3 regions of the Xenorhabdus sp. KJ12.1 genome follow, and region 2 is predicted to be linked to each of the others. Evidence: predicted binding sites of a transcription regulator. Region 2 holds the regulator's gene; each other region holds the start of a gene.
The links. The regulator LexA, encoded in region 2, represses DNA repair genes until DNA is damaged. The targets are predictions, from matches to a motif close to TNCTGTATGTACATACAGNA.
Positions count from the first base shown of each region.

Region 1: a site for LexA is predicted at 1,704-1,723, ahead of uvrB (excinuclease ABC subunit UvrB). Genes of this name have one in related genera too.
Region 3: a site for LexA is predicted at 1,996-2,015, ahead of dinB (DNA polymerase IV). Genes of this name have one in related genera too.

Region 1 is NZ_CAWNQH010000105.1:130,726-133,943, reverse strand. Features, by position in the region: gene uvrB (excinuclease ABC subunit UvrB) at 1-1,604, opposite strand, end outside; gene bioD (dethiobiotin synthase) at 2,297-2,983, opposite strand; gene bioC (malonyl-ACP O-methyltransferase BioC) at 2,973-3,218, opposite strand, start outside.
Region 2 is NZ_CAWNQH010000095.1:7,793-11,010, forward strand. Features, by position in the region: gene plsB (glycerol-3-phosphate 1-O-acyltransferase PlsB) at 1-1,002, opposite strand, end outside; gene AACS92_RS17495 (diacylglycerol kinase) at 1,140-1,511, shown strand; gene lexA (transcriptional repressor LexA) at 1,630-2,247, shown strand; gene zur (zinc uptake transcriptional repressor Zur) at 2,388-2,852, opposite strand; gene AACS92_RS17510 (DUF2628 domain-containing protein) at 2,942-3,218, opposite strand, start outside.
Region 3 is NZ_CAWNQH010000062.1:37,202-40,419, forward strand. Features, by position in the region: gene pepD (beta-Ala-His dipeptidase) at 1-747, shown strand, start outside; gene dinB (DNA polymerase IV) at 918-1,973, opposite strand; gene AACS92_RS08360 (MFS transporter) at 2,372-3,218, shown strand, end outside.

The sequences.
Region 1 (3,218 bases), on a different contig from region 2:
GAACGCAGGAAGCCCTCTTTATCTGCATCCAAAATGGCTACCAAAGAGACTTCCGGCATATCGAGACCTTCACGCAGCAAGTTGATCCCCACCAGCACATCAAATTCACCCAAACGCAAATCACGAATAATTTCGACCCGCTCGACGGTATCAATATCAGAGTGAAGGTAGCGCACCCGCTCCCCGTGTTCTTCCAGATATTCAGTTAAATCCTCAGCCATACGCTTAGTCAGAGTGGTGACTAATACACGTTCATTTTTAACCGCCCGAATACGGATTTCAGACAGCAAATCATCCACCTGAGTTGCTACCGGGCGGACTTCAACTTCAGGATCAATCAGACCCGTTGGGCGTACCACCTGTTCGACCACTTCATTACCGGATTTTTCCAGTTCATAATTGCCGGGGGTTGCTGATATATAGATGGTTTGTGGTGCCAGCGCCTCGAACTCTTCAAAACGCATCGGGCGGTTATCCAGTGCTGATGGCAGACGGAAGCCGTATTCCACCAGCGTCTCTTTACGGGAACGGTCTCCCCGATACATAGCACCAAGCTGTGGAACGGTGACATGGGATTCATCCACCACCAGCAAGCCATCTGCAGGCAGATAGTCAAATAAAGTCGGAGGGGGTTCACCCGGCGCACGACCAGACAGATAACGGGAATAGTTTTCAATCCCGGAGCAATATCCCAGTTCATTCATCATTTCGAGATCAAATTGTGTTCTCTGAGTGATGCGCTGCTCCTCCAATAACTTATCTGAAGCCAGAAGGACTTTTCTCCTGTCAGCTAACTCAACTTTAATCTCTTCTATCGCCTGAAGGATACGTTCACGAGGTGTTACATAGTGCGTTTTAGGATAAACCGTATAACGGGGAACGTTATACTCAACCTGCCCCGTCAGTGGATCAAACAGGGAAAGCCGTTCAACTTCATCGTCAAACAGTTCAACACGTAAGGCATGTTCATCAGATTCAGCCGGAAAAATATCAATGACTTCACCACGCACACGGAATGTTCCCCGCTGGAATGCCTGATCATTGCGCGTATATTGCAGTTCAGCCAAACGCCGCAGGATAGAGCGCTGATCGATCAGCATCCCATTTGTCAGATGAAGCATCATTTTCAGGTAGCTATCAGGGTCACCTAGACCATAAATAGCGGAAACAGAAGCCACAACAACCACATCTCTTCGCTCCAACAGAGCTTTGGTCGCAGAGAGGCGCATCTGTTCAATATGTTCGTTTACAGAGGCATCTTTTTCGATAAAAGTATCAGAGCTGGGTACATAGGCTTCGGGTTGATAATAATCATAATAAGAAACGAAGTACTCTACAGCGTTTTCCGGAAAAAACTCTTTCATTTCACTATAGAGCTGAGCTGCCAGTGTTTTATTAGGAGCCAGAACCATTGTTGGCCGATTCATGTTGGCGATGACATTGGCAATCGTAAACGTTTTACCTGAACCCGTGACTCCCAATAATGTCTGATGGGCAAGACCATCTTCCAGCCCATCCTGTAGTTTACGGATGGCTTCTGGCTGATCACCGCCAGGTTCGAAATCAGAATGCAACCTGAATACTTTGTTCGTTTCTTTACTCATCTTCCACCCGATAACATTGCACAGCTCTATCCTTATTTATTTCCAAGCCATAGCCCGAAAATACACAAGATATATACGCTAACCAAAACGTTCTTATAATACTGGATAAAAAAACAGCTTCAAGTGGGTTAACAAAATAATATTACCGTCCCACTTAAAAGCTGCACCTGAAAAGAAATAACATAACTAACATATCACATTAAGTGATATTAACCTTTAGTTAACATTATGTGGGCCTATTTTTATCCCCAGACAGTCTTTTTGTCTTTTTTATTTTCGTATTCGTTATTGAAATGATAAAGCAGGGAATGGCAAAGAGATAGTAAAAGGAATTGATTTTATATAACCAGTTAATTTTGAATGGAAAAAAATCAAAGGAGAGAATAACAGCAAATCTTGCGCAAGCCGCGTATTATCTTGTGTCAGACCACTTGTCTAAACCTAATGCACAAGGTTATCCACAGGAACAGTGGATAACTCAACAAATCCTATTAACTATGGGAAGTTGCGGAGTTATCCCCTATTATGGATTTTCTCAATAACAGAGTGTTTTCATGCTATTTTAGAGTCGATTTACGTTATTTTTTGTTCAAAAATAGTGCGAAAATTGCCGAAATAGAGTGGATTCTATACTAACATTTCAGCAGCCCCACTAATCCCTACTGGGATTTTAACCAACATCGTTTAAACAATTAGTTAACCAATAAATCAATGTTTATATATTTCCCTACGTCATGGCGTTCTACTTCCAGCCCACTCATATGGGGGATCACACCAAGTAATTGAGCCGGCATCATTCTCTTCAATGTCGCCAGATATTCAGCCTGACGCCTGCCGGGTGGCTCAATTTCATTCGCAACCCAGCCTGCTAATTTCAGCCCGGAATCCTGAATCGCTTTTGCTGTTAACGCTGCATGGTTAATACAGCCTAATTTCACGCCTACTGCTAATATTACAGGCAGCTTTTCCTCAATCACCCAATCAGCAAAAGTGTTATTCTCAGATAGCGGTGTATACCAACCTCCGGCTCCCTCAATGAGTACCCAGTTTGCTTTTGCTGATAATTCACTCAGGCCTTGTGACATCACAGAAAACTCAATAGGCTGATTGAGTTCAGCACTGACAATGTGAGGAGATGTAGGTTCAATAAACGCTAACCGATTAACCTCCTGATAGGTAAGAGGTACGGAGCTGTTATGCAATAACGCCAGAGCATCCCCGTTACGTATACCTTCAGAAGTGAGTTCACAGCCTGATGCAACCGGTTTATAACCCGCAGTCTGATAACCTTTTTCATTAGCCGCCTGTAATAAAGCACAACTGACAACCGTTTTACCCACTTCAGTATCAGTTCCGGTAAGAAAGTATTTACTTGTCACAATAAATAACTCCAAAAACAATTTGATAGCTTAATGGGTAATCCCCATTATTTTTGGGATAAGCTTCTGAGAGCGCATTCATGCGTTTTCTTGTCATCAGCCCCTGCTGACGTCCATGATGAAGGTGTGTGGCTCCAATTCCTTTTAGAGAATTTAATAGAGGCAGCAATTGCGGATAACGCTGATTGTATTGCTGGTGCCTGATTTGGCTCCGGTACGACTGACATGCATCTGC
Region 2 (3,218 bases):
GCCCGCTGCGATATGTGGTGGAACCAGACCCTGATGATAAAGCACATAAGACAGCAACAGATAATCCATATGGCTACGATGGCATGGAACATAAACAAGTTCATGACCATCCTGAGCCAATTGGCGGATACGTTCGCCATTATGGACATTGATGCCCTGATAGAGACGGTTCCACGTCCAACTCAGTACACGGTCTGTTATGCGAACAGTTTCATAGGAAAAATCAGCGGCAATCTCTTCCAGCATATTGATTGCGTTCTGTTTCGCTTTTTCTGGCGAAATTTTCTTGCTGCGAGCCTCATCAGCAATCGCTTTTTCAATCGCTTTTGATTCCAGTAACTTTCTGAACAGATCTTGCCGCGCAGGTAAACGTGGCCCGACAGCAGCCAAACGTTGGCGGGAATAGTGTATGCGTGCAACGCGGGCGAGTTTATTGGCAATAATTGTATCTGTGCCATGTTCATCAGCAATACTGCGTAATGATACCGGTGCGGAAAAACGGACAAAACTATCTCGCCCAAGCCACAGGATTGCAAAAAACTTCTGGATCCCGTTAAGCAGGCGTAGCTGAGGAGCTGTATTGGTTTCCTGACCTTCACGCCCGGGAGAGCGCCCGAACATCACAGAAACAGGCACCATCTGAATATCTAAATCAGGATTACTACGATGTAAATCCAGATAAGAATGGAAAATCTTCACAGACTCATGTTTAGGCGCATAGTAACTGAATACACGCGGGCCATCATCAATGAAGACATAGCTTGGAAGCTGTGTATCATCAATATCCAAAGGCGCTAGCGGATCAGGTAAATCCTGAGCAAGACACTGTTGACGCAGAGTCAATAAATCGGCCTTTGAATGATACGGTAACACATACAGAATAGGCCGAGTCGTATCAAGACTCAGCTCCGTAACAGGAACCGTTGGAATAAGTTTACTTTTAACTAAAAGTTTTATCGGCAAATTCAATAAGTTGTAATATATTTTACGCCAAGCTGACATAACTGCTTTAAGCCTCTTGTTAGCAATGCGCGGCAAGCATACCAGAAACAGATTTTGAGATCTGTGTAAATAAGATAATAATAGGGACTAAAAGTTATATGATCTTAAAACTATTATGATTCTTGAAGAAAATTTTTATGGCTAACCAATCAACAGGTTTAACCCGCATAATTAAAGCGGCTGGGTACTCGGCAAAAGGTATTAAAGCTGCATGGAAAAATGAGGCTGCATTCCGACAGGAGGTAGTTTTAGCTATTTTAGCAATTATTGTGGCATTCTCCTTTGATTTCGGCATGTTTGAGAGACTTTTTCTCATTAGTTCAGTTATGTTAGTGCTTATTGTGGAAATGCTTAATAGCGCTATTGAAGCGGTTGTAGACCGTATTGGCAGCGAATATCACGAACTATCGGGGCGAGCAAAGGATATGGGCTCAGCTGCGGTATTTTTAGCCATGATTTTAGCACTATTTACGTGGGTGATAATTATTTGGTCGTATTTCACCCGTTAATGTGGTGTATTTTTCGTCAAAAATCGTTATTTAGCGGCTTTTACATTCTGACTGGTTCCCAATTCAATTTTAGCTGTATATACTCACAGTCAGACTGTATAAACAAACAGGGGGCGAAATGAAAGCATTAACAGCCAGGCAGCAAGAAGTTTATAACTTGGTGCGTGACCATATTTCGCAGACGGGTATGCCACCGACACGTGCTGAAATTGCCGCGCGTCTTGGTTTTCGTTCACCTAACGCAGCAGAAGAGCATTTAAAAGCACTTGCGCGTAAAGGGGTGATAGAAATTATCGCTGGTGCTTCCAGAGGTATCCGTTTGCTACTTGAAGAGGAAGATGAAGGGGCTGGATTACCACTCATTGGTCGTGTGGCTGCTGGTGAACCACTATTGGCTCAGGAACACATTGAAAGCCATTACAAAGTGGATCCGGAATTATTTAAACCGAATGCTGATTTTCTATTGCGTGTCCGTGGTATGTCCATGAAGGATATCGGTATTATGGATGGTGATTTACTCGCTGTGCATAAAACGCAGGATGTTCATAACGGGCAGGTCATCGTGGCACGGATTGAAGATGAAGTCACAGTAAAACGTTTCAAACAAACAGGAAACAAGATAGAACTGATTGCTGAAAATCCTGAGTTTAAGTCTATCGTTGTGGATTTACGCGAACAGAATTTCACCATTGAAGGGTTAGCAGTTGGCGTGATTCGTAACGGGGATTGGTTCTGATTGTAAAAGCGGATAATTATACATTACCCATTCTGGGCGGTCATTTTTCGTAGTACCCGCTAAGCACATGTTTATGCGGGGACGTAGAATTTAATGAATTTATCATCAAGTAATGACCGCCTGATAAGGTAATTTCAAACTCACTCCATACACGAGTTTGTTTCATGGCAAGAAGAGCATAATCCGTGGACTTCTATGACACTGTGCCGCAAATGAAACCCTGCACGCTGTGCTAAATTTTGTATCGCTGATTCGATATCTTCAGCATCCTGCTCGGTAACAGAACCACAATTATCACAAAGAAACATTGCTGATGTATGGCATGGTTCTTCAAAGTGATGACACACCACATAACTATTTGTAGATTCTATTTTGTGAACAAAACCCTGCTCCAGTAAAAACTCTAACCCTCGATAAACAGTTGGCGGCTTTGCCTGTGGCTCAACTTCACGTAGCAGATCCAGCAAATCATAAGCACTGATTGCACCCGGTTGGGCTGAAATCAAGCGCAGAATTTCAAGGCGTTGAGGTGTTAAACGAACCCCTCGTGACAGACAGATTGCTTCAGCCTGCGTCAGTAATTTTTTTTGATTGATAGTTTTCATTACACCTCTCACACCTACACGATGCTAATGACTTAATATTACCATGTTTTTTGTGGCTGAGAGAGGTGTTCACACGATGTATTCTATTCTTAGATCATTTTAAGGCCTTTGAATGGATTCCAGCTATCATCACCTTCTTTTTCTTTTAGGTAATAAGAATAATTAGCTGTTACACCATATAATGCAGCATTCATAGCTCCCAGAAAAATACTAATAAAATTTGCAGTTTCAAGGGATAGAGGGACTATCGCGCTAATCATAAAGAAAGCAAAAAATAAAGCGACCCCGATACCGAGTATGGTTAATCCTTTTTTCCACATTCCAAGTACAATAAAGTAGAGAATGCCAAAGAAAAATGCAAAGAAG
Region 3 (3,218 bases), on a different contig from region 2:
AGTGATGAACTGGAGCTGAAACTGATCCATTTACAGGGGGGTACTCTGCGTAATGCAATCCCTCGTGAAGGCTCCACCATCATCGCCGTACCGGCAGCTCAACTGCCAAAACTACATCAGGTAAAAGATAATTATCTGGAAATGCTGAAGAACGAATATGCGGTCGCTGAAACTAACCTGACTCTTTTGTTGGATGACGTCAAAACCTTATCACAGGCATTAACGGCAGATTGTCAGTCCCGCTTTATCGCTATGCTGAATACAATGCCTAACGGTGTTATTCGCATGAGTGATGTTGCAAAAGGTGTTGTAGAAACATCCCTGAATGTGGGTGTTGTCAATATGGAAGAAGACCACGTCGAGGTTATCTGCCTTATCCGTTCACTGATTGAAAGTGGCAAGGCTTATGTTGTCGGGATGCTCAACTCTCTGGCTAAACTTTCCGGCGCAGAAGCAACAGCAAGTGGTGACTACCCGGGCTGGCAGCCGGATGCCGATTCTCCGGTAATGCACTTAGTGCGTGAAACTTACCACCAACTGTTCGACAGTACACCAAACATTATGGTAATTCACGCAGGTCTGGAATGTGGATTATTTAAAAAACCCTACCCTGATATGGATATGGTTTCCATTGGCCCAACTATCCGTGGTGCCCACTCACCTGATGAAAGGGTTCACATTAAGAGTGTTGGCCAGTACTGGCAATTATTGACTGCTATCCTGAAAGCGATCCCAGTGAAAGAATAATGCAGTTCTCCCCTGTCTACAGACAGGGGAATATCCCTTCTTCATATTCCCTACGCTATTTTGCAGTATCTTTTCCGTGATAGCTTCCTGTAATACTTTTTCTTTAATTTCTTTCGTAAAGCATATTTTTGTAAAACATACCCGTATAAAAGATTGCTAACAAACCCGCATTACAACTCAAGCAATAGCTGTCGTTCCAGTTGTGGGCTTTGTAATGTCACATGCAGGCCAACTAAGCGGACTCCTCTGCCTTCCCGACGTGTCTCCCAAGCCTGTTGGGCAACCTTCAGCAGATCCTGTTTATCCAGTAACGGATGAGTATGTTCCTGTGTGGTTAGCTGAAAATCATCAAATTTTAATTTAATACCCTGACGAGCAATGCGGAGATCTGGTTTGACCTTTCCCAGTCGTTTTTCCAGCTCGGGATAAAGCTGTTCAATCAACTCAACACAATCACGCCAGTCATGAATATCCTGCGCCAGCGTTTTCTCTACCCCAACAGACTTACGTAAACGATCAGGTTTTATCAGGCGCTCATCAATACCATGACAGCGCTGCCAGAGCACAAGTCCAAATTTACCCAGTTTTTTTATTAATGCTAACTTGTCATAGTTTTGTACATCAGAACAAAGTACTAACCCCATATCGGACAAGCGCCCGGCGGTGACTTCCCCCACTCCGGGAATTTTACGTAATGGCAGAGATTGCACAAAATCGTCAACCTGTGTGGGTGAAATCAAATACTGACCGTTGGGTTTATTGATATCAGAAGCTATTTTTGCCAGAAATTTAACGGGGGCAATTCCCGCTGAAGCCGTTAGCTGCAATTCATCAAAAATCACCTGTCGAATTTCTTTGGCAATTAATGTTGCTGAACCATGACAATGCTGGCTATTTGTCACATCCAGATACGCTTCATCCAGCGACAAGGGTTCGATCAACTCAGTATAGCGGGCAAAAATCTGACGGATATGTTGAGAAACTTCTTTATAGTAGGCCATACGCCCTGAAATTACTTTCAGTTGAGGACACAACTTCATTGCCATTGAGGTAGACATAGCACTGTGTACACCGTAACGGCGGGCAGGATAATTTGCAGTACTGATGACACCCCGCCTGTCAGCACTACCACCAACAGCTATCGGGATATCGCGGAGTGACGGATTATCCCGCATTTCAATGGCAGCAAAAAAGCAGTCCATATCGATATGAATAATTTTGCGCATCTGAACTCTCCACGACAAAAAATACTGTATAAATATACAGAACAAATTCATGATATGCTAATTTTTTTAATCTGTTACTGCGCAACTTTCATTTCACTATCGTCTCTCACTATCTGAACAATATTTCATCTTTGTTAAGATGAAAATTATCACCTCACGATAATTTATTAATTAGTCTAGTAACATTTAAAATAACAAAACTATCAAAATTTATTATTTATTTTCATTGATATAAAAAATAAACTGCAGTTTTGTGCAATTCATGGCAGACAGATTTAACTAAAACCAACAGCAAACAATAAACTATTACAAATCACACAAAATGAGAAACCTCTTGCACAAATATCACCCTAACATTCTCAAACCCTGTTAAATTTGACTCCAAAGTAAGGACTCTGATGAGCAACAATCGTTCTTTTTATCTATATCAGATATCTGATATTCTGTTTACTTCGTCAACAAGAGCATTTGGTATGCTATTTTCCTGGTGGATGATTGAAATACTAAAGCTAGAATTAAAACTCGGCTGGTTTATCTTTTTTTGTTGGCTATTTCAGATTTTATTCTTAATTAAATTTGGAGAAATAGGTGACAAAATAAATAAAAGAAGTGTTGTGCTGTACTGTACTATCCCTTCTTTTATTCTTTTTGTTATCTCTAACCTATTAGACAGCAATTTTTATTTATCATTAGGACTGATATATATTGCAACATCAGTTGCCACGGCTATCATTCAGCCTATAGGAATAAGTATTATTCCTGAAATAATGGATAACAAAAAACTAGACAAGGCATTTAAATATCGAGGTCTGGTAAACTCTATTAATACCATGCTTGGCCCGGCAATTTCCGGATTAATTATTCATTACTTTAATATTGATGGCTCATTGATTTTTATTGCCGTAATGTCATTACTGCCACTGATTGGGTTTTATTTTATTAAAACAAATTCAGAAAAAAAGCCAGAGGAAGCCGAACATCGCGGGCAAAAAAGTATTAGGATCATTACCAAAAATTCAACAGAGATAAGGCTTTCATTTGTTGCGGCTTTTTTTAATTTTGCGATTACACCATTAATCATGTACATCCTGCCTATTATCATTCTGAATCAGTTTAAACTAAGTGCCTTGCATGTTGGCATTGCTGAGGCAACCTTTGGGATTGGCATGATGCTAGGCAGCCTTGTTATTATCAATCAGATAAATAAGATTTTCTGTAAGGCTCATACTGCTTTTATTGCAGCAT